4 regions of the Paraburkholderia sp. J67 genome follow, and region 4 is predicted to be linked to each of the others. Evidence: predicted binding sites of a transcription regulator. Region 4 holds the regulator's gene; each other region holds the start of a gene.

Region 1 (7,354 bases), on a different contig from region 4:
GGGATGTTCTTGCCGCCCTTGCCGATGGCCGCCACCAGCTCCATTTCGAAGTGCACGTTCTGCGACTGGGCCGGATACGGGAATTCGGCCGTTGCACCCGGTGCGACATAGAGCACGGCGTCGGCGGGCTTGGCGAAGAAGAACGGCGGCTCGCGGTTCGGATCGTGGCCCATCTCGCGCGCATGCGCCTCGTAATTGCGGCCAACGCAGTAGATGCGGCGCACCGGGAAACGCGCGTCGCTGCCAGCGACCGGCACGGCGGCTTGCGGCGCCGGATCGAATACATAAGTCATCGAAATCTCCGTCTTCTTGATGAGGCCTGGTCGCAGCCGATGGGAATCGCGCGAGCGGCGAGGCGCAACGCACGAGTGTAACGCGCGAGGGTGGCGGGACGTCAGCACGGCGCGGCAACACGCCTGCTGCGGCCCTTTCTGTGCCCACTGCGTCCGGCCCGGCCGCGCCGCTCATGCGATACTTCCCGCATCCCCGACACCACCGACATTGAGCGCAGCGGCACGCGTCGCCTGCGCAACCTCGACGCCATGAACGCCCCCGATTCCACCGACACCTTCTCCTGCGCCCGCTTCATCAAGGAGATCGGCCGCGGGCCGCATGGCGCGCGCTCGCTGTCGTCCGAAGACACGCACGCGCTGTATGCGGCGATGCTCGACGGCCGCGTGCCCGAACTCGAACTGGGCGCCGTACTGCTCGCCTATCGCCTCAAGGGTGAGACCGCCGACGAACTGGCCGCGATGCTCGCCGCGGCGCACGCGTCATTCGCACCGATTGCCGTGGCGCAAGGCGCGTATCGTCCGGTGTCGATTCCGAGCTACAACGGCGCGCGCAAGCAGCCGAACCTCGTGCCGCTGCTCGCGCTGCTGCTTGCACGCGAAGGCGTGCCGACGCTCGTGCATGGCGTCGTCACCGATCCTGGGCGCGTGACCAGCGCCGAAATCTTCGCGGCACTCAATCTGCCCGCCGCGCGCGATCACGCCGACATCGAGACTCAACTGGCCGGTCGCAAGGTGGCGTTCGCGTCGATCGAAACTCTCGCGCCCCAGGTTGCGCGGCTGCTTTCGCTGCGTCGACGCATGGGCGTGCGCAACTCCACGCACACACTCGTCAAGCTGCTCCAGCCGTTCGCGACGCCAGGCCTGCGGCTCGTCAACTACACGCACCCGCCCTATCGCGAAAGCCTGAGCGCGCTGTTCGCCGCGCATCCGGAAGCGGCCGCGGGCGGTGCGCTGCTGGCGCGCGGTACCGAAGGCGAAGCCGTCGCCGACACGCGCCGCCAGGTGCAGGTGGACTGGCTGCACGACGGTATCTGCGAGACGCTTCACGAACCGGAGCGCTCATCGCCGGATGCGCCCGAAGTCGATCTGCCCGAAGGCCGCGATGCGCCCACGACGGCTGCCTGGATCGACGCGGTCTTGCGCGGCGAAGCGCCGATACCTGCCGCCATCGCGCGTCAGATCGAGACAATCAAGCGCATCGCGAAGCGCTAAAGCAGCGCCAGAGAGGCGCATCGGCCAATCTGCTGAAAGCCGCGCGGGGCGGGCGTCCCGCGCGAACCGCGAAATGCGATTGGCGCGCTTCGTCGGCCATCTGCACGCATCTTCACGCGCCCAATCTGCAAAATCCCTGTTGACACACGCATCCGCCCTGATTTACATTGGACGAATGCGTTCCTACCCGAACACCCTCCGCATTGCCTTCGGCCTACTATCGGCCCTATCGCTACGCCTAGCCTAAAGCTGGTGTAGCGCCGCAACGACCACCTCTCCGGTCACCGCGGTCCTCCCAAAGCAGTTCTCGCAGTACCCCAAATCCGCTGTATCTCTACAACCTGTCGTCTGCATTCGTCCGCTTACCGTTCGGACGAGTCGCGAGGTCAAAATGCACGTTGCATGGGCATCGTTCACGTCCGCTTTCGCCGCGCCGGCTACCGCCGTCACCGTGGCCGTCTTCTTTGCGTTCGAGGTTGCCGCCCGAACGCGTGAAGTTTCGCGCACCGTGCTCCGTCGCCAGCCCGCCAGCCGCCCGCTGCCGACCGCCATCGCAAACGACAAAACGAAGAACGAGGCTCGTCATGTTGCGTAATCCCGCCGAGAAATACCGCCCTTTCCCCGCCATCCGCTTGAACGGCCGCAAGTGGCCGACGCGCTCCGTCGAACGCGCGCCGATCTGGATGAGCACCGACCTGCGCGACGGCAACCAGTCGCTGATCGAACCGATGAGCATCGAGCAGAAGACTGAGTTCTTCGAAATGCTCGTGGCGATCGGCTTCAAGGAAATCGAAGTGGGCTTTCCGTCCGCTTCGCAGACCGACTTCGATTTCGTGCGCAAGCTGATCGACGAAAAGCGCATTCCCGATGACGTCACCATCGAAGTGCTCGTGCAATCGCGCGAAGAGTTGATCGCACGCACCTTCGAAGCGCTCGAAGGCGTGCCGCGCGCGATCGTGCATCTCTACAACGCGATCTGCCCGTCGTTCCGCAAGATCGTGTTTGGCCAGTCGAAGGATGAAGTGAAGGCGCTCGCGGTCGAAGGCACGCGCATCATCCGCGAATACGCCGACAAAAACCCGCAAACACACTGGATTTATCAGTACTCGCCCGAAACGTTCAGCATGACCGAGTTGACGTTCGCGCGCGAAGTCTGCGACGCCGTCGCCCAGACGTGGCGCCCGACGCGCGATCACAAGATGATCGTGAATCTCCCGGCGACCGTCGAAGCAGCCATGCCCAACGTCTACGCCGACCAGATCGAGTGGATGGACCGCAATCTCGCGTATCGCGACAGCATCGTGCTCTCGGTGCATCCGCACAACGACCGCGGCACGGCCGTGGCCGCCGCCGAAATGGCGCTGCTCGCGGGGGCGGATCGTATCGAAGGCTGCCTGTTCGGCAACGGCGAGCGCACCGGCAATGTCGATCTCGTCACGCTCGCGATGAACCTCTACACCCAGGGCATCGACCCGGGTCTCGACTTTTCCGATATCGACGCCGTGCGCCGCGTCGTCGAACGCTGCAACCAGTTGCCCGTGCATCCGCGTCACCCGTATGCGGGCGACCTCGTGTTCACAGCGTTCTCGGGCTCGCACCAGGATGCGATCCGCAAGGGCTTCGCCGTGCAGCAGGCCGACGCCGTCTGGGAAGTTCCCTACTTGCCGATCGACCCCGCCGATCTCGGCCGCAGCTACGACGCGGTGATCCGCGTGAACAGCCAGTCGGGCAAGGGCGGCGCGACGTACCTCCTCGAACGCGCTATGGGCTTCACGCCGCCGCGCCGCGTGCAGATCGAGTTCAGCCACGCTGTGCAAACGGTCGCCGATTCGTCCGGTGAAGAGATCACCGGCGAGGCGATCTCCGCGCTGTTCGCTCGCGAGTACTTCGAAACGACGGGACCGGCGGCACATATTGGCGCGGGCCGAGTGCGCTTCGATGACGAGGACATTGCGATCGCCGCAGCCGCGCACGCCGACGAAACTCACGCTCAAGCCGTTGCGACGGCGATCGGCACCGCCGCCGGCGAAAGCATTGAGATCACGTCGTATGAAACTGCGCGCACGTCGCAAGGCGGCATGGCGGTATTCGTCGGCGCACGCGTCGGCGGTCAGGCGCTGCGTCATGGCGTGGGCGTCGCGGACGACGCGGCTCAGGCAGTGGTCGCCGCCGTCGTCAGTGCGGTCAATCGCGCTGCATGGCAGCACGTCGATCGCCGCGTAGCGGCCTGATCGACACACAAGGAATCAGCAGTCTGAAGTAGCAGCAAATCAGGAAAAAGCCAGGAAGGCGGCGCCGTTGAGCGCCGGCGGCATCACGGGCCGCTGGCGTGCGCCCGATCCGCTTATCAGGCGGAATCGGCGAGTGGACTAATCGGTCATCACTCGATCGCGCAACGCGTCGCCTGCCACGCGAGCAGACGCCAGTGGCCATCCTCCTGCGTCTGGATCGCCGTGTAGGCAATCGGAAAGAGCAGCGCGCCGTTGTTCGCTTCCATTTCGATCAGCGCGCGCCCCGAGACGACACAGGTCTCGCGCCCCACAGGCAGCACGTCCTGAGACTGGATCTCGATCTGGCGATAGCGGCGGCGGCCCGCCGTGATCGCATCGATAAACTGCTGCTTGGTCTCGCGCTTGCCGTTCGTATGCACGAAGGTCGCACTGTCGGAGAGCAGTTGGTCCAGCGACGTACCGTCGCCTTCCACCATCGCGCGAAACCGCTCGCGCTCCAGTCCGCGAATCGCATCGATTACTTTTGCCACCATTGCTCGAGCCCCCTGCGCAAGTCCACGGCGATTCCGCCGACTCGCGCCGATGATTGACCGCACGCGCCTCGCAGAAATTTATACCAGGATTTCGCGCAAGGATACTTGCGATCAAAGGAAGCGCCCTCATCTAGGTTGTCGAGCGCACACGCGCAGAACGAAAGCGCGCCTCTATGTCGCAGCGCTGCATTTTCAGATACCTCTGATGTCTATCCGATGTGTTGCGGGATCAGAATTCGGGCCTGTTTAAGATCCGATTAAGATCTCCTGGCTACGATAAAAACCGTGGCAACCATCACCTTGAAGTCCCGTTATTCCTGCCCTTTTTCTCTACCGTTTCCGTACAGGATTCGGCTCCGTTCTAGAGTATTTCTTCGACCCGCAGGTGTGCGCGGGTCCGTCCCGGGCCGCAGGCCCCGTCCAGCTTGCCTGCTGCAGTTTCGCTGAAACCTATCGAAACAACTATTTCGATAGGATAGCCGGAACCTTGAAGCCCTTACAGACTCCAAGTATTAGCACTCACTGATTCAGAGTGCTAACATCCACCGTGGAGTCGCAGTCCGACTTTTGCAAGATTCCTGAGGAGTTCGCTACGTGAGCAACGCAATGACCATGACCCTTCCGAATACGCTGAGCCCTTCGTCGGCCAAGGCCGGGGGTTCGGGTGTACTGGCGCTCGCGAACGCTTCCATGCTGCCCGGCCAGTTGGGCAACATCGACGCCTACATTCAGGCCGTGAACCGGATCCCGATGTTGACGCCGCAAGAGGAGCGCCAGTTCGCGACCGAGTTTCGCGAGCAAAACAATCTTGAAGGCGCACGCCGCATGGTGCTCTCGCACCTGCGTCTCGTGGTGTCGATCGCGCGCAACTATCTGGGCTACGGCCTGCCGCACGCCGACCTGATCCAGGAAGGCAACATCGGCCTGATGAAGGCCGTGAAGCGCTTCGACCCGGAGCAGAACGTGCGCCTCGTGTCGTACGCCATGCACTGGATCAAGGCCGAGATCCACGAATACATCCTGCGCAACTGGCGCATGGTGAAGGTCGCCACGACCAAGGCGCAGCGCAAGCTGTTCTTCAACCTGCGCAGTCACAAGCAGGGCCTGCAGTCGTTCACGCCGGAAGAGATCGAAGGCCTGGCGCAAGAACTGAACGTGAAGCGCGAAGAAGTCGTGGAGATGGAAACGCGTCTGTCGGGTGCCGACATCGCGCTCGAAAGCCAGAACGACGACGGCGAGGAATCGTTCGCGCCGATCGCGTGGCTTGCCGACTCGCATAACGAACCGAGCGCCGTGCTGGCCGCACGTTCGCGCGATCGTTTGCAATCGGACGGCATTGCAAGCGCGCTCGAAGCACTCGACGCACGCAGCCGCCGCATCATCGAGGCGCGCTGGCTCCACGTCGCCGACGACGGTTCGGGCGGCTCGACGCTGCACGAACTGGCCGACGAGTTCGGCGTCTCCGCCGAGCGTATCCGCCAGATCGAGGCGAGCGCCATGAAGAAGATGCGCACGGCGCTGGCCGAGTACGCCTGATACAACCGACGGCGCCGCCTCCGGCGGCCTCTGGCCCGGTACAAAGCCCCGCTCCATTCGAGCGGGGCTTTTCTTTTGGTGCGCCGCAATCGCGCACGCCGCGACGTACATCTTCGCACCGCCGATTTCCGTTCCCTCATAAGATATTTTCAGGATGATGCCGCCCTTATGCGGCAATGGCGTCACACATCCTGGCATTCGACCCCGCAAAACTGACCTATAACAATAAGGTCGCGATGCCTTAGTAGTGCCAAGATTGTGAGCAAGGGAGATGTGGGCAGATGCGACCCCAAGGTCGCCGCCCCGGCAACAGGAAACTGCAAGGAGCCCTCGTCGCCATGATTTCCACCCCAGGCCAGTCACGACGCGTCCCGTTACTGCTGGGCGCACGCATTCTTCAGTGGGTGCGCGGCCCGACGTTCTCGCGCGACATCGTGCTCGTACTCGCCTTCAAGCTCATCCTGCTGATGGCGCTGAAATACGCGTTCTTCAATCATCCGCAAGCCGACAACATGACCATGCGGCCCGCGGACGTCGCACAGGCCATCCTGTCCGTGCCCGTACCGCCCGAGAAGATTCCGCCTCAAGGGGACCACCATGCCCATTAGCGAAACCGTCGATCTCTCGCGCTTGCAATTCGCCGTCACCGCGCTCTATCACTTCCTGTTCGTGCCACTCACGCTCGGCCTCTCGTGGCTGCTCGTCATCATGGAGTCGGTCTACGTGATGACCGGCAAACCGATCTACAAGGACATGACGCAGTTCTGGGGCAAGCTCTTCGCGATCAACTTCGTGATGGGCGTCACCACCGGCCTGACGATGGAGTTCCAGTTCGGCACCAACTGGTCCTACTACTCGCACTACGTGGGCGACATCTTCGGCGTGCCGCTGGCCGTGGAAGGACTCGCCGCGTTCTTCCTCGAATCGACCTTCGTGGGCCTCTTCTTCTTCGGCTGGAACCGCATGACGAAGGGCGGACACCTGATCACCACGTTCTTCGTCGCGCTCGGCTCCAACCTCTCGGCACTGTGGATTCTGGTCGCCAATGGCTGGATGCAGAACCCCGTGGGCGCATCGTTTAACTACGAAACCATGCGCATGGAGCTCACCAGTCTCTTCCAGGTGATCTTCAATCCCGTTGCTCAAGTGAAGTTCGTGCATACGGTGTCGGCCGGTTATGTCACCGCGTCGATGTTCGTGCTCGGCATTTCGTCGTGGTATCTGCTGCGCCGCCGCGATACCGAATTCGCACTGCGCTCCTTCGCCATCGCCGCGGGCTTCGGCCTCGCTTCCACGCTCTGCGTGATCGTGCTCGGCGATGAATCGGGCTACCGCACTGGCGAAGTGCAACAGGTGAAGCTCGCTGCGATCGAAGCCGAATGGGAGACCGCGCCAGCACCCGCGCCATTCACGCTGTTTGGCATCCCTAATCAGAAGGAAGAGCGCACCGACTACGCGATCCGTATTCCGTATCTCATGGGCATCATCGCGACGCGCTCGATCGACGAGCCGGTGATCGGCCTGCGCGATCTGATGGGACGCGCCGAAG
Region 2 (7,354 bases), 140 kb from region 4:
TTCTCTTCCCGTCAACGTCTATGCCCGGCGACACCCCTCCCATCGTCCTTTCCTTCGGCCTTTCCGATCCGACCGGCGGCAGCGGCCTGCAAGCCGACCTGCTGACGCTCGCGAGCATGGGCTGTCACGGCGTCAGCGTCCTCACGGGCTACACCGTGCGCGACTCGGCGGGCTGCGATGAAGTCACCGGTCTCGACCCGGAGACGGTTGCGTCCCAGGCGCGCATGCTGCTCGAAGACATGCCGGTGGCGGCCTTCAAGGTCGGCGCAGGCGCGCGCGCCGAAGTGGTGAGCGCGATCGCCGAAGTGGTCGCCGACTACGACGAAGTGCCGCTCGTGCTGGCGCCCGACTTCACGCTCGACGACGAGCACGTACTCGCCGCCGACGAACTTCGCGAGACCGTCACCGACCTGCTGGTGCCGCAAACCACGCTGCTCGTCGCCGATGTTTCGGTGCTGCTCGCGCTCGCGCAACCCGACGGCGATTCCGAACCGCCGAGCATCGACGCGGCCATCTCGCACCTGCTCTCGACCGGCTGCGAATACATCCTAGCGATGGAAACGGGCTCGCATCGCGTGATCAACACGCTCTATAGCGAGGAAGGCCAGGTGCGCCAGGATCTCTGGGACCGCACGAGCCAGCCGATGATGGGGGTGACGGATACGCTCGGCACGGCCATCGCGGCGCTGCTCGCCAATGGCCAGGAGCCGGCCGAAGCCGTGCGCGAGGCGCAGGAATATCTTTATCAGGCCATCCAGAGCGCCTTCCGGCCCGGCATGGGCGCGTGGGTGCCGGACCGCTTCTTCTGGGCGCGCAGCAACGACGCCGAGGACGGCGAAGATGCGCCAGACGATGCGGGCGATGCGCCGCCGCCGGGCGAGGCCCGGCACTGAGCGGGGAAGCGCGGGCGTCAAGCCCGCGCATTGCGTTTGCCCGGCGGCCGCCACAGGACACGAAACGCAATATGCAAATCGCAATTTACAAATAATTACGAGCGGTATACTGCCGGCCTCCCTACAACATAAAACCGCCCGCGCAGACCGAAAGGCCATGCAAGGAGCGCACAGGAGGCCCACATGCTCGCGACCGACGGCATCCGCCGCGGCAGCGACCCTGGAGCCCTCTGACTGACGGCCTACCCATGTCCCGCACACTTTTGTCGCTGGTCGTACCTTGCTACAACGAAGAAGACGCCCTTTCCACGTTCTTCTCGCAAGTCGTCCCAGCCCTCGAAGCCATCGACGAAACCGATTTTGAGATCGTGTGCATCAACGACGGCAGCAAGGACGGAACGCTGCCCTTGCTCGTGAGCATCGCCGAAACCAACGCGCGCGTGCGCGTCATCGATCTCTCACGCAACTTCGGCAAGGAAGCGGCGCTCTCCGCCGGGCTTGCGGAGGCGCGCGGCGACATCGTCGTCCCGTTCGACGCCGATCTGCAGGACCCACCCGAAGTTATCGCGAGACTAGTGAGCAAATGGCGCGAGGGGTTTGACGTCGTTCTCGCCAAGCGCTCGGATCGCAGCTCGGACAGCTACCTGAAGCGGCAATCCGCAATGAGCTTCTACCGCCTGCACAACAAGCTGGCCGACCTGAAAATTCCCGAAGACGTCGGCGATTTTCGCCTGATGACCCGCGAGGTGGTCGACACGCTCAATGCGCTGCCGGAGTCGCGGCGCTTCATGAAGGGTCTGTTCGCCTGGGTCGGCTTTCGCACCGCCGAGGTCACCTACGTGCGCAACTCGCGCGTGGCAGGCCAAACCAAGTTTTCCGGCTGGAAGCTGTGGAATTTCGCGCTTGAAGGCATTACCAGCTTCAGCACCCTGCCCCTGCGCATGTGGACGTATTTCGGCCTGTTCGTTGCCGCGACTTCGTTCGTCTACGCCGCGTACCTCGTGATCCGCACACTCGTGCGCGGCATCGACGTACCGGGCTACGCGTCGATTTTCGTGTCCCTGCTGTTCTTCAGCGGCGTGCAGATGATCGGCATCGGCGTGATCGGCGAGTACATCGGCCGCATCTATATCGAATCGAAGCGCCGACCGCTCTATGTGATTCGCCGCCGATACGGGCGCGATGCGTGACGCAGGCCTGACACAAATCGAGCGCGCATAAAAAAACCCGCATTTCTGCGGGTTTTTTCTTTTCGGGCAAGGAAACACGCCTCGCGGCGTATTTCCCGCACGTCGATGTAATCGGGCGTGAGCCTTGGCTCTGCCTGGGACCGGAGTAGGTGCTGAAGCGCCAACTCCGGATCGCAATTACATGTCCATGCCCATGCCGCCCATGCCGCCGGGCATGCCACCAGCCATCGGTGCATCTTCCTTCGGCACTTCTGCGACAGCTGCGTCCGTCGTCAGCAGCAGGCCAGCGACCGAAGCTGCATTTTGCAGTGCGGTGCGCGTCACCTTCGTCGGGTCGACCACACCAGCTTCAACCATGTCGACGTACTCGCCCGTCGCTGCGTTGTAGCCGTAGTTGCCCGAACCTTGAGCAACCGCTGCCACGACGACCGACGCTTCTTCGCCACCGTTCGTGACGATCTGGCGCAGCGGCTCTTCCATTGCACGCAGGACGATCTTGATACCTGCGTCCTGGTCTGCGTTCAGACCCTTCAGGCCCGAAACTGCAACGCGAGCACGGATCAGCGCAACGCCGCCGCCCGGGACGATGCCTTCTTCAACGGCAGCGCGGGTTGCGTGCAGCGCGTCTTCCACGCGTGCCTTCTTTTCCTTCATTTCGACTTCGGTCGCAGCGCCAACCTTGATCACTGCAACGCCGCCTGCCAGCTTGGCAACGCGCTCTTGCAGCTTTTCACGGTCGTAGTCCGACGTCGCTTCTTCGATTTGCGTGCGGATTTGCTTGACGCGCGCTTCGATGTTCACGGCTTCGCCTGCGCCGTCGATGATCGTCGTGTTTTCCTTGCCCACTTCGATACGCTTCGCTTGGCCCAGTTCGGCCAGCGTTGCCTTTTCGAGCGTCAGGCCGGTTTCTTCAGCGATGACCTGACCGCCGGTCAGGATCGCGATGTCTTCCAGCATCGCCTTGCGACGGTCGCCGAAGCCCGGAGCCTTGACAGCAACGGTCTTCAGGATGCCGCGGATGTTGTTGACGACCAGCGTTGCGAGTGCTTCGCCTTCGACATCTTCAGCGATGATCAGCAGCGGACGGCCAGCCTTCGCGACTTGTTCCAGAACCGGCAGCAGATCGCGGATGTTCGAGATCTTCTTGTCGAACAGCAGGACGAACGGGCTTTCCAGCACGGCGACTTGCTTGTCCGGGTTGTTGATGAAGTACGGCGACAGGTAGCCGCGGTCGAATTGCATACCTTCGACGACTTCCAGCTCGTCTTGCAGCGACTTGCCGTCTTCGACGGTGATGACGCCTTCCTTGCCAACCTTGTCCATCGCTTCAGCGATGCGATCGCCGATCGACGTGTCGCTGTTTGCCGAGATCGAGCCAACTTGCGCGATTTCCTTGTTGGTCGTGCAAGGCTTGCTGATCTTGCGCAGCTCTTCGATTGCTGCTGCGACGGCCTTGTCGATGCCGCGCTTCAGGTCCATCGGGTTCATGCCCGATGCGACGTACTTCATGCCTTCGCGGACGATCGATTGCGCGAGGACGGTTGCCGTCGTCGTGCCGTCGCCTGCGTTGTCGCTGGTCTTGGAAGCGACTTCCTTGACCATTTGCGCGCCCATGTTCTGGAGCTTGTCCTTCAGCTCGATTTCCTTCGCGACCGAGACACCGTCCTTGGTGACCGTCGGGCCGCCGAACGAGCGCTCGAGGACCACGTTGCGGCCCTTCGGACCCAGCGTGACCTTCACTGCGTTGGCGAGAATGTTCACGCCTTCAACCATCTTCGAACGGGCGGAATCGCCGAACACGACGTCTTTAGCTGCCATCTTTTAACTCCTGGGAATTCTTGAATGTAAGCGGTGGGCTGAACTTACTTGTTCACCACAGCCATGATGTCTTCTTCACGCATCACGAGCAGTTCGTTGCCATCGACCTTGACGGTCTGGCCAGCGTACTTGCCGAACAGGACGCGATCGCCGACCTTGACGTCGAGTGCGATCAGAGCGCCCTTGTCGTCGCGCTTGCCCGGGCCCGTCGCCAGAACTTCACCCTGGTCCGGCTTTTCTGCGGCTGCGTCCGGGATCACGATGCCCGAAGCGGTCTTGGTTTCTTGATCAAGGCGCTTAACGATCACGCGATCATGCAAAGGACGAAGGTTCATGGATAGATCCTCTCTCTTGATTGGGACTTGAAGAGATTCAAGAAAACCTGGCTGCCGATGACCGCCAGCCAGAGATGTTTGTGCACCGAGCGTTGTTAGCACTCTCATGCGGTGAGTGCTAATTATATGGACGGGTAGTGACAAATTCAAGAACGGGGCAAAAGGGTTTTTTTGAGCGCCCCGAAGTGGGAATTTTGGTGCTCGATCACGCGTACGACGAACGGCCAGATCGCTCTCCAAGAAGAACATTTACCCTTAATAAACAACGCACTAAGGCATCCACAAGGCTGCATCTGTGGCCCTCGCAGGGCGTCGATCGAGCGTCGCGGCAGGCTCGCCTCTCACCGTGCGACAACCGATGCGGCCTTACCTGGGGAATTCCCGCACGCTGCCTCAAATAATTGGGGCCTGATAGCGTGCCAGTCCGATACGCCCCAAAACACCTTCGGGTCAATTCGACGATTGCCCCCTGACCTTGACTTCGTCCATGCAACGGCGAAAGCCCGCGAACCGTGCAAGGCGAGCGACTCTGCCTATTAGTAGACGCGGTCGGCTCCTCCGAAGAACCTCATCCATCGCCGCTAAATCTGAATAGCAATCAAGGTGTTATTGCATTGCATAAACATTCAAGTTATTTGACGAACAAAATTTTCACGTCGACCGCCAACACAAATGACGAAACACGCTTGTTTGCAATGAATTTTACGAATTGAAAAAATAATCAAGAAAGCAGAATAGAGACGAATTGTAATGGGCCTTATTTTGTTCGACAGCCAACGTACAAAAACAAAACGCCATGGGAGAATAAAACTGCTATTTTATTTATACGATTGATCGCCTTGATCATGAAAAATAAAGCATGCAAAACTCTCGCGCCAATGCTTGACCTCGAGATTGAAAAAATAGAGCGATCGGCATGCCGGTCGGTCGACATCGCATCGATCCCGGACGAATCCACCAGAAAGGTATTTGAATCGAGTCTTGCCTGGCTTGAAAATTTTGTCATGAAGCCCCACGCTGAATTAGGCCGACGGGGAGAAGTATGTCCGTTCGCCAAGCCGGCTCACTACAGAGGGTCATTGGTCTTTTGTGCCTGGAATGCAGAGGACCTATCGTTCGACACGTTTCTAAGAATATTAAATAGCCTGCCCGCGGTTTATTATCGAATCCTCACCCAAAGCCGTCTCGACGCGCGTTTCTTTTCGGTCTACATCCACGTAGACAATCTAAAAGAAGAACAATATTTTAAATACATCGACGATGCGCACTCATTGACAAAGCCTGGCTTCATGGCAGCCGGATTGATGATTGGCGAATTTCACCCTCTAAGCAAAACTGAAGGAGTCCACTCGAAGGCATTCCGGCCAATGCGCAGCCCGCACCCGGCATTCGTCCTGCGAGCGATCACGCCACACGACGCGCTTTTCATTGACCAGGACAACAGCCCTGCCGAAGTGCGCCTGCGCGAACTATTGAGCTACAAACAGTGGGTTGAAAAAGCGCTGCCCGTCGGCGAGCGCCTCAAAATCGATACAAGGATTGCGGAACTCAGCCGGGCATCAGGGAAGCCAGCCTGATCGCAGCGCCACCCCATTCACGCCCAACCACCGTCAGCGCACAACTTTGCCGCGACTGGCGCGGACCCACAGCGGTTGCAACCAGCCCGCGCGGGGCGCCACCGTATCCGGAACGTCGACTCGCACGGTATCCGGCATCTTCTCGCGTAAAAAGCCTTCGAAATGAGCCATCACGACTTCACGCGCCCCGCGCGAGAACAGCGCGTGATCGACATCATCAAGTATCTTTACCTTAACGTTCATCAACGTTTCAAGGTCGCTCCCATTGCGCCCAAAGTGGCTCGCCAGTTCGTCGAGCCCCGCATCGAGCGAGCCATACACCAGCGACGTTCGAACACGCTTGCGCTCGAGATTCATCAACAGTTGCCGGATCGCCCCCGTCGAAGTCTTGACGTCCAGCCTGCGTCCGAACCGACTGCTGGCAAGCGCGCTCAATCGCACGAACCCGCGGCGCGCCAGTTCAATAGCAATCGCCCGGCCATTTGAGCGACCGGTCAATAGCCTCATCCATTTATAGGGAGTCCATATCGACTTCCAGTACACGCGACTGGACTCGATAAAGTGAGCGCCCGGCCTGGTTTGCGGGCCGCCCCAGAAGAAGAACGGCAAGTTGATCGACATGCAGCCGACCACGCCAGGATGCGCCAACGCCGTATGAATGCTGACGTATGCGCCCGAACAGACGCCGAACGTGACGACGTCCGCATGCCCGGCCGCCACCAGCCACTCCACTCCCGCTATCGCGTCGATGACCGCGTGACGGGAATAGACGTCTTCGAGCGTCGGCGACTCCTCGTGACGCAGGCTGTCACCGATACCGCCCAGGTCCATGCGAAGCGAGGCAATACCTTGCCCCGCCAGACGCCGCGCCATCAGCACGGCAAGTCGCCCGTCACCGACGCGATGAGCGCCGCCCGAATTGACAATCAGCACCGCAGGAGCCCGCTCATGCGCGCCACGCGGCTCGCAAAATACCCCGACGTAGCGCCCGTTACCGAACACCACGGGCCGCTCATGCCCTGCCGCAATATCGATCCGCGCATCGGCGGCCGGTGCGAGCAGTTCCGCGACTGGCAGCGGCGTCGCCCCGGACTGAAAGCCGAGCCATTCGAGGACGCTGCCGAAAGCCCGTAGCGGCGGCGCACTAAATCGCGGGTCGACCAGAAAGCGGTCGTACTCAGGAAGAATCTGGACGTCCACGCTCGCACCGCCGCGACGATACAGCTCGACCAGCTGTTTGGTCGCCGGACTGTCGCAAGTCTCCTGGATCAACACACGGGACGCGGGAATCCGCTCGCGCTGGATCAGATCGACAACCGCGAGTTGCTCGACCGCGTCGCCATGCAACTGGAATCCAAACGCTCCCACGGCCCGTACGTCGCCCGCTACCGGGCCGTCGGCGCAACTGCCCGGCGTCTTGAGCCAGCTATGGTGCTGTATGCCCAGCTCGCGGATATAGCGCCTGCCCGACACGACAGGCATCATCAGGATCAGTCCATCGACGTGGCCTAGTTCTTCGGCCGCCATCACCGCCAGTGTCG
Region 3 (7,354 bases), on a different contig from region 4:
GGGCGCAACGGCGCGTTTCCTCGAAGAGCAGAAGAAGATCGATCAGGCGCTGCCCGATTACAGCGCCGCGATCACGCCGCGTTTCGTTGCGGCCGCCAAGTAACTGGATGCAATGCATGAAGGGCGCACCTCGTGTGCGCCCGGGGAGTCGAATATGGCTGAGCTGAAAGCAGAACGCGTCAGCGTCATTTATGAAAGCGCGCGCGGCGCGCTCACCGCGCTGCAGGACGTGTCGGTGTCGGTGCAAAGCGGCGAGATTGTCGTGGCGCTCGGCGCATCGGGTTGCGGCAAGAGCACCTTGCTCTCGCTGCTCGCCGGGTTTCAGCAGCCCACGTCGGGCACTGTGACGCTCGACGGCGTCGTTGTGAACGGGCCGCACGCGAGCCGCGGCGTGGTGTTCCAGGACGATGCGCTGATGCCGTGGCTCAACGTGATCGACAACGTCTCGTTCGGCCTGCGCATGCAGGGCGCGAGCCGTGCTCAACGCGAGAAACGCGCGGCCGAGGTGCTCGATCTCGTGAAGCTCGGCGGCTTCGAGCATCATCGCATCGGCGAGATTTCCGGCGGCATGCGTCAGCGCGTGGGACTCGCGCGCGCGCTCGCAGCCGACCCCGCCTTTCTGCTGATGGACGAACCGCTTGGCGCGCTCGACGCGCTGACGCGCGAGCGTATGCAGAGTCTGCTGCTCGATGTGTGGAAGCAAACCAGCAAAGGCATCTTCCTCATCACGCACAGCATCGAGGAAGCCGTGCTGCTCTCGACCGAATTGCTGATTCTCTCGCCGCGCCCCGGGCGCGTGGTGGCGCGCCATCGGCTCGACTTCGCGCGCCGTTACGCGCAAGGCGAATCGCTGCGCTCGATCCGCAGCGATCCCGCATTCACCGCGATCCATCTGGAGTTGCTCGACCAACTCATGCGCGAAACCGAAGGAGCCTGATATGGCGTTCAACGACACCACCGCCGCGACGCTTTCGGCCCCTGACGCCACTACGAATGCGCCCAATGACAGCAGCGCCGCACCACGCGCGCGCAGCGACGCCCCGCGCTTTCACGCAGGCCATGCGGCAAGCGCGGCGACGCTCGGCTCACTGCTCGCGCTCTGGTGGCTCGCGAGCCATCTGCAATGGCTGCCGCCCGTGCTGCTGCCCACGCCCGAAGCGGTCGTGCGCAAGCTCGGGCGCCTCTACACCGACGGCTTCGACGACGCCACGCTCACGCAGCATCTGGCCGCCAGCCTTACACGCATCGCGCTGGCTTTTTCGCTCGCGCTGGTGACCGCAATTCCGGCGGGCATCGCCATCGCCACGAGCCGCATCGCACGCGGGATACTCGACCCCATCATCGAGTTCTATCGCCCGGTGCCGCCGCTCGCCTATCTGCCGCTGATGGTGATCTGGTTCGGCATCGGCGAACTCTCGAAGGTGCTACTGATTTACCTCACGATCTTCGCGCCGCTGACCATCGCGACCGCATCGGGTGCGAGCCGCGTGGCGAAAACCCGGCTGCTGGCGGCTGCATCGCTGGGCGCAACGCGTCTGCAATTGCTCGTTCATGTGGTGCTGCCGAGCGCGCTGCCCGAGATCCTCACCGGCGTGCGCATCGCGCTGGGCGCGGGCTGGTCCACGCTCGTCGCGGCCGAGTTGATCGCGGCCACACGCGGTCTGGGTTTCATGGTGTATTCGGCTTCGCGCTTTCTCGTCACCGATGTCGTGATTGCCGGGATCCTGCTGATCGGCGCCATCGCACTCGTGCTTGAACTCGGTTTGCGCGCACTGCAACGCAAGCTGACGCCTTGGCACGCTGAAGGCTGAATCTCCCTCCTCATTGCTCTTGCGCGCGCGATGTGAAAGTCGCGCGCGTTTCGCTTCATATCGTTCCCACCATTGCTTCGTTGCCTCCTTGCGCGGCGAAATCTAGTCTGGTCTTTCACCCTTCTGGAGAGACCCGACCATGTCCTTGCCGCTCGACCACGTCGTCATTCGCGTTGAAGATCTCGAACAGGCCATTGCCGATTTCAGCGAGACCGGCTTTACGGTGCAGCGCGGCGGCATCCATGCGGACGGCACCACCCATCATGCGGTGATCGGCTTCGCCGACGGCAGCTTTATCGATCTCACAGCCTCATTGCCAGACGCTCGCGCAGTACGCGAGCCGCGCTGGCCGCACAGCGTCCAAAGCTCAGGCAAAGGATTTGGCGCTTTTGCGCTGCTCACGCAAGCGGTGCCGGATTCAATCGACACGGCACGCACGCGCGGACTGCATTACGAAGGCCCGACTCCCGGCGGACGCATCCGGCCAGACGGTACGCGTATCGAATGGCAAAGCGCGCTGCCCATCACGCGCGATCTCCCTTTGCTGTGCAGCGATCTCACGCCACGATTTCTGCGCTCGGCGGCTGGCGATGCGCAGCGGCATGCGAATGGCGCGCAAGGGATCGCGAGTGTGGCAATCGTCGTGAAAGATCTTGAAGCCAGTGTGGAGCGCTATCGCGCGCTCTATGGCAATCCGTTCGGCGTTCACCGGGCTGAGCTACCCGGCCACGCGGTACGACTCGCGACCTTTTCTAGCGGAACAACGACTCTAACGCTGCTATCCCCGCACGACACCGGCACGCCCAATGGCGTGAACGCGCTGACCTCAGACCTCTACGCGCATCTTTCCACGCAAGGCGAAGGCCTATTCGGCGTGACGCTTGCCACCTCGCACGCGAGCAATGCAAGAGTGCTGCCTTCCGTACTCACTCACGGATCACGGCTTGAGCTGGCAGTACGATAAGGATGCCTTATCGTACTGCACAATAAAAAAAGCCGGGAAACCTCCCGGCTTTTGTTCACTTCGGTAAGCCCCGATCAGAACCCCAGATCCGGCCCACCCGGCGCGCCTGCGGGCGCAGCCGCTGCCTTCGGCGACTCGTGCACGGTCGCATCGGTCGTGAGCAGCAAGCCCGCCACCGAAGCCGCATTCTGCAACGCCGTGCGCGTCACCTTGGTCGGGTCGAGCACGCCCTTCTCCACCAGGTCACCATACTGCCCGGTCGCCGCGTCGTAGCCGAAATTACCCGTGCCTTCCGCCACCTTTGCCGCCACCACGCTCGCTTCCTCGCCCGCATTGGTCACGATCTGGCGCAGCGGTTCTTCGAGCGCCCGCAGCACGATCTTCACCCCGGCGGTCTGGTCGGCGTTATTGCCCTTGAGGTCGAGAATCGCACCGCGCACGCGGATCAGCGCCACGCCGCCGCCCGGCACGATGCCTTCTTCCACGGCCGCGCGCGTAGCGTGCAGCGCGTCGTCCACGCGGTCCTTCTTCTCCTTCACTTCGATTTCAGTCGCGCCGCCCACCTTGATGACGGCCACGCCGCCCGCGAGTTTCGCCACGCGCTCCTGAAGCTTTTCGCGGTCGTAATCGGAAGTGGCTTCCTCGATCTGCAGACGGATCTGCTTGACGCGCGCCTCGATGGCCACTGCTTCGCCCGCGCCGTCGATCACCGTGGTGTTCTCCTTGCCCACCTCGATGCGCTTGGCCTGGCCCAGTTCAGCAAGCGTGGCCTTTTCGAGCGTGAGACCGGTTTCCTCGGCGATCACCTGGCCACCCGTGAGGATGGCGATATCTTCGAGCAGCGCACGGCGACGATCGCCGAAGCCCGGTGCCTTCACCGCAACGGTCTTTAGCACCCCGCGAATATTGTTGACGACCAGCGTGGCGAGCGCCTCGCCTTCGATATCCTCGGCGATCAGCAGCAGCGGACGCCCGGCCTTCGCCACCTGCTCCAGCACCGGCAGCAGATCGCGGATGTTCGAGATCTTCTTGTCGAACAGCAGGATGAACGGATTGTCGAGTTCCGCAATCTGCTTTTCCTGATTGTTGATGAAGTAAGGCGAGAGGTAACCGCGATCGAATTGCAGGCCTTCCACCACGTCGAGTTCATCGGCGAGCGATTTGCCATCTTCCACTGTGATGACGCCTTCCTTGCCCACGCGGTCGATGGCTTCCGCAATGCGCTGGCCAATCGACTCTTCGCCGTTGGCCGAGATGGTCGCCACCTGGGCGATCTCCTTGCTCGTGGTGGTCGGCTTGCTGATCTTCCTGAGTTCCTCGACCGCAGCCGTCACGGCCTTGTCGATACCGCGCTTCAGATCGAGCGGATTGAGGCCCGCCGCCACGTACTTCTGCCCTTCGCGCACGATGGCCTGGGCGAGCACGGTGGCCGTGGTGGTGCCGTCGCCAGCCGCGTCGCTGGTCTTCGAGGCGACTTCCTTCACGATCTGTGCGCCGATGTTCTGAAGCTTGTCGGCCAGTTCCACTTCCTTCGCTACCGACACGCCGTCCTTGGTGACGACGGGCGCGCCGAAGCTGCGTTCGAGCACGACGTTGCGGCCCTTGGGACCGAGCGTGACCTTGACGGCGTCGGCGAGAATGTTCACGCCTTCGATCAGTTTCGTGCGGGCGATGTCGCCAAATACGATGTCTTTGGATGCCATGATGCGTTTCTCTCTCAGGCGCTAAGCCGGATTATTGATTGACGACTGCGACGATGTCTTCTTCGCGCAGTACGAGGAGTTCGTCGCCGTTGACCTTGACGGTCTGGCCAGAATATTTGCCGAACAGCACGCGATCGCCCACGTTCAGATCGGGCGCAATGCGGCGGCCGTCGTTGTCGCGCCGGCCCGGACCCACGGCGAGCACCTCGCCCTGGTCGGGTTTTTCGGCGGCGCTATCGGGAATCACGATGCCCGATGCGGTGCGGGTTTCCTGATCGAGTCGTTTGACGATCACGCGATCGTGCAATGGGCGCAGGCTCATGAGCGTATTCCTTGGCGGTTTCTGGCACTCGCCTCATGCGAGTGCTGATGGAAACCGAGTATAGAAAGACGCTGCGCGGCGCTCCAATAACGGATTGGCAGATCGATATGAATCAATCACGGGCTATGGATATCACTGAGGCGTAGATGCACTGGCCGACGCTCGCTGCGTCGTCAACCAATTTTGAATCGCCTTGAGCACGGCGGGTTCGATGCCGAGAAACCCGTGCGGTGACTCGGCGCCACAGCGTTGCGCACGATTGTCTTCACCTTCGCTCGAATCGAATTCGATGTACTCGTAGTGGCGATTCGACGCGAGCCGTTTAGCAATATCGGCAGGCGATGCCTGGCATTGATCGCGCACATTCGAGACCACCAGCACGCGGTTTTGCGTGCCGTCCACGTCGAGATCGGCGATAGTCGCTTCGTGCTTGCGCGAAACGGTCACGGGCGATGTCAGCACGAATGCATCGGCGATCTTTGCGTCGCGCGCCAGCGCGTTGCCCACCGAGACCGTGCCCGAACTCGTGCCAACGAGCGCGATCTTCGCGTTGGGAAAACGCTCGCGCACGATCTTCAGGATTGCCTGGGTATCGGCAAACGAATCCTTGCCGTGGCGGAAATCGTCATCGACGCCTTCCGGATGATCGGACGGTGTATCGACCAGCACGACGGCGTCGCCCGCGTCGATCCAGTGCTGCGCTGAACGAATCAGAAAATTGCTCTTGAGCGTCGTGGCGCCGCCGGCCCCAAGATGCAAAGCGCCCGGCGTGCCGCCGAACAGCACGACCACCCAGGCGGGCTGCTGCGCAGGCGTGGCGATGAAAAGGCTTTGCGTGACGCCCTCGCGGGTGGGGAACGTCACGAGATCGCCCTGTTCGAGCGGATTGGCCTGCGCATTCGCCATCAAGAGACTCACAGCCAGCGTGCAGAAAAGACGTTTCATCGCTGCGTTCCTTTATCTGATCCTGTAACGACGAACATGGCCGATCAAAATTGCATCGGCAGATTTTCCTGCATATAAATCGAAATCGGCGTCTGCAATGGCAGCCCGGAAGGCGTGCCGCGATTGTAGTGTCCGAGTATGACTTCGACCGCGCGCACGGCCTCGACGAACGGACTCTGATCGAGCACTGCGTCCATCACGCCTTCTATAAGCAGCGCACGGCTCACCGGCGTGAGTTCGTGGCCGATCAAGACGATCTCATGCTCCCGCTTCATGGCCTTGAGCGCGCGCACGACGCCCTCATCGCCCACGGAGATGTTGTAGATTCCGCGCAGATCGGGATACTTTTTGAATGCATCGCGCGTGAGCCGCTCGGTCGAACGCGCGTCCTCGCGACTCTCGACGGTCGCCACGACTTCGCAGGCCGGAAAGCGGCGGCGCAGCACCGAGCGAAACGCGCCATCGCGCTCCTCGTGGCCGAGATACGTGCGCAGCCCCGCGATCACCATGATCTGCCCGCCCTCGCGGCCGACGAAGCGCCCCATCAACTCGCCTGCGATACGTCCGGCACAGCGGTTGTCGATGCCCACGTACGCGAGCCGCCCGCTATCGGGCAAATCGCTTGCCAGCGTCACCACAGGCATCTTCTTCGCGACGCGCGAGACCGCATCGACCACTAGCGGATGCTCATAGGCGACAACGATCATCGCATCGGCCTTTTGCGCGGCGCGCTCGATGACTTTCGCGAGCGACTGCGGTTCGAGGTCATCGAAGAAGGTCACGCTGCATAGGACGCGATAAGTCTCGAACGACTTCTGCGCCAGCTCGAACCCTTGCTGAAGCGCCGCATAGTAGGGCGAAGCCGGGTTCTGCGTGACGATGGCGATACGCAGCCAGCGCACCGAGACCTCATGCAGCGCACGGTCGATCTTGAGCGAGCGCGCCGCTTGCAGCACGCTTGCCTCTTTCGCGCGCGAGACGCCGCCGCGCCCATTCAACACCCGCTCCACGGTCGCATAGCTCACGCCCGCCGCCTGGGCGACGTCCTCCATCGTGGGCTTTTTTCTCGCTGTCATGCGCACCTCGTTGATGAGGAAAAGTCCTCAAGATTCCGTTTGAGAGCCGGGATTCCATCAACTACATTCTATTCGTCATTGGCGCCACGACGCTGCAAGAAAAACGCGCTGGGCACACGAGCATTCACAAAGGAGGCAGCAACATGGAGAAGACAGATTCTGGCCGGGCACGGCGCGCGTTCCTGGCACTAAGCCGCTTTAGTACGATCAGTGCGCTTACGGCAGCGCTCACACTGGCTACGGCTTTGGGCGCGGGCAGCGCAGCCGCCGAAGAGCGCTTCGTGATGGTGAGTCACGGCTCGGATTCGAACGTCTGGTGGAATACCGTCAAGAACGGCATGCGAGACGCGAGCGAGGATTTCAACGTGCAGGTTGATTACCGTAATCCGCCCACTGGCGATACGGGCGACATGGTGCGCATTCTCGAGCAGGCTGCCGCGCGCAACTACGCGGGTGTCATTACCACAGTGCCCAACTTCGAGATGATCCAGAAGGGTTTGGGCGGCGTGAAGGCCAAACATATTCCACTCATG
Region 4 (7,354 bases):
TGCCTTCGAGGTTGAACTCGCCCAGCAGCTTGTTGCCCGCTGCCATTTCGCGCTCGCCCTGGAACACCTTGATCGTCACGGCCGACTGGCTGTCGTCCGCCGTCGAGTAGACCTGTGCGTGCTTGGTCGGGATCGTGGTGTTCTTGTTGATCATCTTCGTCATCACGCCGCCGAGCGTCTCGATACCGAGCGAGAGCGGGGTCACGTCGAGAAGCAGCACGTCCTTGCGGTCGCCCGACAGAACCTGACCTTGAATCGCGGCGCCAACAGCCACGGCTTCGTCCGGGTTCACGTCACGGCGCGGATCCTTGCCGAAGAACTCCTTCACCTTTTCCTGCACCTTCGGCATACGCGTCTGGCCGCCGACGAGGATGACGTCGTCGATTTCGCCGACCTTCACGCCTGCGTCCTTGATCGCCACGCGGCACGGTTCCATGGTGCGCTCGATCAGGTCTTCGACCAGCGCTTCCAGCTTGGCGCGCGTGATCTTCAGGTTCAAGTGCTTCGGACCCGATGCGTCCGCCGTGATGTACGGCAGGTTGATTTCGGTCTGCTGACCCGACGACAGTTCGATCTTGGCCTTTTCAGCGGCTTCCTTCAGGCGTTGCAGCGCGAGCACGTCCTTCGACAGGTCGACGCCCTGCTCCTTCTTGAACTCGCCGATGATGTAATCGATGATGCGCTGGTCGAAGTCTTCGCCGCCGAGGAACGTGTCGCCGTTGGTCGAGAGCACTTCGAATTGCATTTCGCCGTCAACGTCGGCGATTTCGATGATCGAGATGTCGAACGTGCCGCCACCCAGGTCGAACACGGCGATCTTGCGGTCGCCCTTTTCGGCCTTGTCCAGACCGAATGCCAGTGCGGCTGCGGTCGGCTCGTTGATGATGCGCTTGACTTCCAGACCGGCGATGCGGCCGGCGTCCTTGGTTGCCTGACGCTGGCTGTCGTTGAAGTACGCGGGAACCGTGATCACAGCTTCCGTGACCGGCTCGCCGAGGTAGTCTTCAGCGGTCTTCTTCATCTTGCGCAGCACTTCTGCCGAAACCTGCGACGGTGCGAGGTTCTGGCCGTGCGCAGCAACCCATGCGTCGCCGTTGTCGTGCTTGACGATCTGGTAAGGCATCAGGTTGATGTCCTTCTGCACTTCCTTCTCGTCGAAGCGGCGGCCGATCAGGCGCTTGACGGCGTACAGCGTGTTGCGCGGGTTCGTGACCGACTGACGCTTGGCCGGTGCGCCGACCAGCACTTCGTTGTCGTCCATGTAGGCGATGATCGACGGCGTCGTGCGGGCGCCTTCCGAGTTCTCGATCACTTTGACCTGATTGCCTTCCATCAGCGCCACGCACGAGTTCGTGGTGCCGAGGTCGATACCGATGATTTTGCCCATTTTTCTCAATTCTCCAATTTGATCCGCTGTGCGTCCGCCGCTCGATCGCCGGGACCGCTGGCTGGCGTGACGCTCAATAAATTCAGAACTGCTGCCCAAATAAGTGCCGAGACGGCGTTTTCAAGAGCTTTGGGCTATGCGTTCGTTAGTTTTTTTCAATTTTTTTTGAATCGGCGGCGCATTGTCGCGAGGTTCGGGAAAATGCGCCACCCTTCGCTTTCGAATGCCTTTCATGAAGGCCGTTTGAAGCGATATTCGATGCCTGGCGGTTACGGCAGTTATCGGCCGTGACGGGCCGCTTATTTAGGCGCGGACACCGTGACGAGGGCCGGGCGCAGCACGCGCTCGGCGATCACGTAACCCTTTTGCAGCACGGACACGACGGTATTGGCGTCCTGCTCGGACGGCACCATCGAGATCGCCTGGTGGCGATGCGGGTCGAATTTTTCGCCGACCGGGTTGATCGCGACGACCTTGCCCTTCTCGAGCGCGCCGGAGAGCTGCTTGAGCGTGAGCTCGACGCCTTCGTTGACCTTGGCCAGATCGTCCGAACCGTGCGCGAGCGCGGCTTCGAGGCTGTCCACCACCGGCAGCAGGTGCTCGGCGAAGCTTTCGATCGCGAACTTGTGCGCCTTGGTGACGTCTTCCTGGGCGCGGCGGCGGACGTTTTCCGTCTCGGCCTTGGCACGCATGAAGGCGTCCTGCAGCTCGGCGATCTTTGCTTGCGCTTCGGCCAGCGCGGCGTCCGCGCCTTCGGGCGCTTGCGCTGCGGCTTCAGCCTGCGGCTGGGCAGCGGCTTGCGACGCCTCGTCCGCGGGCGTGGGGTTCTGGCTCGTCGGGTTCTCTTGCGTGTTTTCCATGTCGCTGAACGTCGTTGAATAGTAAAAAGGGAACGAAGCGTGGACCCTCAAGTCCGCCATCCCGGCGCGCGTTGCGCAGCCGCGACAGATGCTTCGTACATTGCGACAGCACATGGGTGCCGGATCGCTTGTTTCAAGGGCTTTGCGGCGCTTTTTTAGACAATCGTCAAAGTGCCGAAACCGCCGGTTACAACCATTACTGCAGCGCGGAAAAAATGAAATTGAGTGCGCCGCGCGGCTGACCTACACTCAGGAACAGGTGCTGCTCACGGCGCGTTTACCCTGAGGTTTGGCACCCCACCGAACCGGCCCGCGCTGAACACCACGGGCCATGTGACTGGCCGTTTTGCAGCGATCCCCTGGGGAGTACCGTGAAACTGACCTTTGCCATCTCGGTGGTCGCTCTGGTACTCATCGCCGGAACCACCACCATCTGCATGTCGGGCGCCGTGAACGAGAACACCACGGAATATGGTGGCGTTCACGCCACGATGGAAGCGCTCTTCAACCCTCACGCGAAAGTTTGTCGATAGTGCGGCGGTCGCGCTTGGTCGGCCTGCCGTGCATCGCGGAGGCCGGCTCACGAAAGAGCTTGCGCCGCTCCTGTTCCGCCGCGCGCCGCGCGCGGCCTTCCTCGGTTTCCGCATAAAGCGACTGCGCGATGCTCGCGGGGCCGCGAACTTCGCAAATCCCCAGCACGTCGATTTCCCAGCGCACGTGATCGATCTCGATTTCGACGCGGTCGCCCACGCGCACGTCTTTCGACGCCTTCACCGCCTCGCCGCCAATGCGCACATGCCCTTTGTTGACGGCGTCCGTCGCGAGCGAACGCGTCTTGAAGAAGCGCGCCGCCCAGAGCCACTTGTCGATGCGCAGCCGCGCGCCGGGTTCTGTCGAAATCTTGTAGTTCATACGTGACGTCCTGCTGACAATCTTCCGGCGACGCTCAGGCGGCCGCCGCGCCCGCGTGGGCGGGCGGTTGCACCGGCCAGCCCTGCAAGTGCTGCGCGACGATTTCACCCAACGCCGCGATCCACGCGGGCGAGTTGTTCAGGCACGGAATACGGTGGAACTCCTTGCCGCCGCCGTGCAGAAACTCGTCGCGCACTTCCATGCCGATTTCCTCGATGGTTTCGAGGCAGTCCGCCGTGAAACCGGGACAGAACACATCGGCACGACGCACACCGCCCTGGCCAAGCTCCTTGAGCGTGGGCGCCGTATACGGCTGCAACCACTGCGCGCGTCCGAAACGCGACTGGAAGGTCACGCGGCACTCGACCGGCGTGAGGCCCAGCGCGTGCGTGAGCAACGACGCGGTCTGCTGGCACTGATCGTGGTACGGGTCGCCCAGGTCGAGCGTACGGCTAGGCACACCGTGGAAGCTCAGCACAAGCCGGTCGCCCGCAGCGAAGTCCGGGCGGCCGTGGGTATGCCAGTACTGCTGCACTTGCGCCGCGAGCGCCCCGATATAGGCCGGGTGGTCGTGGTACGCCCGCACGGTGCGGATTTCGGGCTGATTGCGCATGCGCCGCAGCGCAGCAAAAGCGGCGTCGAAGGCAGTGGCCGTGGTCGAGGCCGAGTACTGCGGATACATCGGCACAAGCAGAATGCGCTCGGCGCCCGCCAGCTTGAGCTGATTGAGCATCGCGGGGATGTCGGGCGTGCCGTAGCGCATCGCGTAGTCGACGAGCACCGTGTAGTCGTTGATCTGCAACAGATGACGCAGGCCGTCGGCCTGCTTCTGCGTGTGCACGCGCAGCGGCGAGCCCTCGGGCGTCCAGACCGCCGCGTACTTCTTCGCCGACGAACGCCCGCGCAGCGGCAAGATCAGCGTGCGCAGGATCACCTGCCAGATGGGCGCGGGAATCTCGACCACACGCGGATCGGAAAGAAATTGCGCGAGATAGCGGCGCACGGCACGCGGCGTGGGCGCGTCAGGCGTACCCAGATTGATGAGCAGCACCGCGACACGATGCGCGACGGCGGACTGCAAGGGCCGCTCGAGGTCGAAACGCATAGGCGATCAGGGACGCCACGCGCGGGGCGCGGCAACGGTTGCACGAGAGCGCATTATAGCGGGCGGCCTTGGGGTGGCCCTCTACTCCCCTCTACTCCCCTCTACTCAGCCACGCTGGCCATTCGGCCAATGGCGCGACGCGCCGCAGCGGGCGAAGATACAGCCAGGCGGGTGTGCGCGAAAACGCACGCAGTGTAGGCGCTCAGTTCTGGCTGAGCGTGAGCGAAAGCAGACGCGCGGTGATGTCGACGATCGGAATCACGCGGTTGTAGGCCATGCGCGTCGGGCCGATCACGCCCAGCGTGCCGACGATCTTGCCGTTGACCTCATATGGCGCGGTCACCACGCTCATTTCCTCGATCGGCACGAGTTGCGACTCGCCGCCAATGAAGATCTGCACGCCCTGGGCGTGGCTCGACACGTCCAGCAGTTGCAGCAGGCTGGTTTTCTGGTCGAACACGTCGAAGAGCTTGCGCAGGCGCGCCATGTCGGAGGACAGGTCGGCCACCTCCAGCAGATTGCGCTCGCCCGAGATGAGCACGGTCTCGCCGGTATCGGATTCTTCGGTGGTCGCGGTCACGGCCGCGTGCATGAGCGAGGTCATGTCACCGCGCAGGGCGTCGATTTCCTCGCGCAGACGGCGGCGCACCTCGTCGAAGGAGAGGCCAGCGAAGTGTGCGTTGATGTAATTGGAGGCTTCGATCAGCTCGGACAGCGTGAAGTCGCGCTGGGTCGCCATGATGCGGTTCTGCACGTCGCCTTCGGGCGTCACGATGATAAGCAGGATGCGCTTGTCCGACAGGCGCATGAACTCGATCTGCTTGAACACGTGGCTGCGCCGCGGCGTGAGCACCACGCCGGCGAACTGCGAGAGATTCGAGAGCACGCTCGCCGCCGCCGCCACCACCTTCTGCGGCTCGCCGGGACGCAGCGTGGTCTTGACCGCGCGCGTGAGGGCGTCCTCGTCGGCGGACGGCTCGACGGTGAGCATGGTGTCGACGAACAGACGATAGCCGCGCGGCGTGGGCACGCGCCCCGCCGAGGTATGCGGGCTGGAGACGAGCCCCAGCTCCTCCAGGTCCGACATCACGTTGCGGATCGTCGCCGGGCTCAGTTCGAGCCCGGAGTATCGCGACAGCGTGCGCGAGCCGACCGGCTGACCTTCGGCGATGTAGCGCTCGATCAGCGTTTTGAGGAGGGTTTGTGCGCGGGGATCTAGCATGACTGAAAATTCTAGCCTAATGCCGGGTTGGCGGCGAGTACGCACGGCGGCACGGGCAGCGCCAGCGGCTCGCAAAGCAGGTTTTAGCACACGGGAACCGCTACCCGTCGCCCCCTGGCTGATCGCGCGCGCCGTCACCCGCGCGTCACATGGATGTCAACGCCACGTCACCGGCATCTGTGCAGACAGCGCCCTTGCCGCGCCCATTGGGCATGAGCGGGTGGCGACAGGTTCTTTTCGCGCACTGACTATGGTGTAATGCCGGCATGCAGATCCAGAAGATCCAGAGCCAGTTCAAGACCGTTGCGCTCGTCGGGCGCAGCAATACGCAAGGCATCGGCGAGCCGCTGACGGCGCTCGCCCAGACCATCTCGCAGCGTGGCTTCGACGTCGTGTTCGAAGCGCAGACCGCCCAGGAGATCAGCGTAAGCGGCTATCCCACGCTGCAGATCGCCGAAATCGGTGCGCGTGCGGACGTGGCCGTGGTGCTCGGCGGCGACGGCACGATGCTCGGCATCGGCCGCCAGCTCGCGCCCTATCGCACGCCGCTCATCGGCATCAACCACGGGCGGCTGGGCTTCATCACCGACATCCCGTTCTCCGACATGCAGGAGATCGTGCCGCAACTGCTCGCGGGCAGCTTCGAGCGCGAGGAGCGCTCGCTGCTCGAATCGCGCATCATGCGCGACGGCGATCCGATCTATCACGCGCTTGCTTTCAACGACGTGGTCGTGAACCGTAGCGGCTTCTCGGGCATGGCGGAGCTGCGCGTGCACGTGGACGGCCGCTTCATGTACAACCAGCGCTCGGACGGCCTGATCGTTGCGACGCCCACCGGCTCGACCGCCTACGCGCTCTCGTCGCAGGGGCCGATCCTGCATCCGCAGTTGCAAGGCATCGTGCTCGTGCCGATCGCGCCGCACGCGCTTTCGAACCGCCCGATCGTGCTGCCCGACGACTGCAAGGTGAGCATCCAGATCATCGCGGGCCGCGACGTCAACGTGAACTTCGACATGCAGTCGTTCACAGCGGTGGAGCTCAACGACGTGATCGAAGTGCGCCGCTCGCGCCACACCGTGCCCTTCCTGCATCCGGTCGGCTACAGCTATTACCGGACATTGCGTCAGAAGCTGCACTGGAACGAGCCGCCCGCGCTGCAGAATCTGCCGGCCGATCCCCACGACTGACGCACGCTGGGATGGGCTGAGCGTGCGACGACGGCGATCCGGACCCGGCCGCATCCCGTCCATGCCCAGCCCGCCAGGCATCGACAACGAACCAACGAACCGGCGCCCGCCGCCATCCGCCAGATTCAAGACGCCATGCTCCGTCACCTCTCGATTCGCGACTTCGTGATCGTCGCCGCGCTCGATCTCGAATTCGACAGCGGCTTCACCGTGTTTTCCGGTGAAACCGGCGCGGGCAAGTCGATCCTGATCGACGCCCTCGCGCTCGCCCTCGGCGCCCGCGCCGATGCGGGCGTAATTCGCACAGGCGAGAGCCGCGCCGACATCACCGCCGAATTCGACGCGCCGCCGCATGTGGCCGCGTGGCTCGAAGAACAGGCGCTCGCGAACAGCGACGCCGAGAACGGCGTGATCCTGCGCCGTGTGGTGGACAGTAATGGCCGCTCGCGCGCCTTCATCAACGGCACGCCCGCGACGCTCGCCCAGTTGCGCGACATCGGCGAGCGTCTCGTCGACATTCATGGCCAGCATGCGCATCAACTGCTGATGCGCCCGGACGCCCAGCGCGAACTGTTCGACACGCATGCCGGCCTGCTCGAACTGGCCGCCCGCGTCACGCGCGCCTGGCGCGACGCCCGCGATGCGCGCTACGCCGTGCAGACCGCGCAGTCGCGCGATCGT

The links. The regulator HrcA, encoded in region 4, represses chaperone genes, less so after heat shock. The targets are predictions, from matches to a motif close to TTAGCACTCNNNNNNNNNGAGTGCTAA.
Region 1: a site for HrcA is predicted at 4,782-4,808, ahead of rpoH (RNA polymerase sigma factor RpoH). Genes of this name have one in related genera too.
Region 2: a site for HrcA is predicted at 4,332-4,358, ahead of U5782_RS05195 (co-chaperone GroES). Genes of this name have one in related genera too.
Region 3: a site for HrcA is predicted at 4,822-4,848, ahead of U5782_RS19285 (co-chaperone GroES). Genes of this name have one in related genera too.

Annotation. Positions count from the first base shown of each region.
Region 1 is NZ_CAJMZK010000004.1:373,556-380,909, reverse strand. It holds gene U5782_RS11320 (fumarylacetoacetate hydrolase family protein) at 1-293, opposite strand, end outside; gene ybiB (DNA-binding protein YbiB) at 543-1,505, shown strand; gene leuA (2-isopropylmalate synthase) at 2,090-3,736, shown strand; gene U5782_RS11305 (nuclear transport factor 2 family protein) at 3,886-4,269, opposite strand; gene rpoH (RNA polymerase sigma factor RpoH) at 4,864-5,805, shown strand; gene cydP (cytochrome oxidase putative small subunit CydP) at 6,144-6,413, shown strand; gene U5782_RS11290 (cytochrome ubiquinol oxidase subunit I) at 6,403-7,354, shown strand, end outside.
Region 2 is NZ_CAJMZK010000002.1:271,098-278,451, reverse strand. It holds gene U5782_RS05210 (hydroxymethylpyrimidine/phosphomethylpyrimidine kinase) at 21-893, shown strand; gene U5782_RS05205 (glycosyltransferase family 2 protein) at 1,142-2,083, shown strand; gene groL (chaperonin GroEL) at 2,261-3,901, opposite strand; gene U5782_RS05195 (co-chaperone GroES) at 3,946-4,236, opposite strand; gene U5782_RS05190 (DUF6875 domain-containing protein) at 5,082-5,813, shown strand; gene U5782_RS05185 (esterase) at 5,847-7,354, opposite strand, start outside.
Region 3 is NZ_CAJMZK010000009.1:271,438-278,791, forward strand. It holds gene tauA (taurine ABC transporter substrate-binding protein) at 1-103, shown strand, start outside; gene U5782_RS19265 (taurine ABC transporter ATP-binding protein) at 155-937, shown strand; gene tauC (taurine ABC transporter permease TauC) at 939-1,811, shown strand; gene U5782_RS19275 (VOC family protein) at 1,951-2,775, shown strand; gene groL (chaperonin GroEL) at 2,850-4,478, opposite strand; gene U5782_RS19285 (co-chaperone GroES) at 4,510-4,800, opposite strand; gene U5782_RS19290 (hypothetical protein) at 4,933-5,745, opposite strand; gene U5782_RS19295 (LacI family DNA-binding transcriptional regulator) at 5,790-6,821, opposite strand; gene U5782_RS19300 (sugar ABC transporter substrate-binding protein) at 6,965-7,354, shown strand, end outside.
Region 4 is NZ_CAJMZK010000002.1:131,129-138,482, reverse strand. It holds gene dnaK (molecular chaperone DnaK) at 1-1,387, opposite strand, end outside; gene grpE (nucleotide exchange factor GrpE) at 1,687-2,247, opposite strand; gene U5782_RS04605 (hypothetical protein) at 2,619-2,780, shown strand; gene U5782_RS04600 (RNA-binding S4 domain-containing protein) at 2,752-3,159, opposite strand; gene hemH (ferrochelatase) at 3,194-4,264, opposite strand; gene hrcA (heat-inducible transcriptional repressor HrcA) at 4,467-5,486, opposite strand; gene U5782_RS04585 (NAD kinase) at 5,753-6,673, shown strand; gene recN (DNA repair protein RecN) at 6,809-7,354, shown strand, end outside.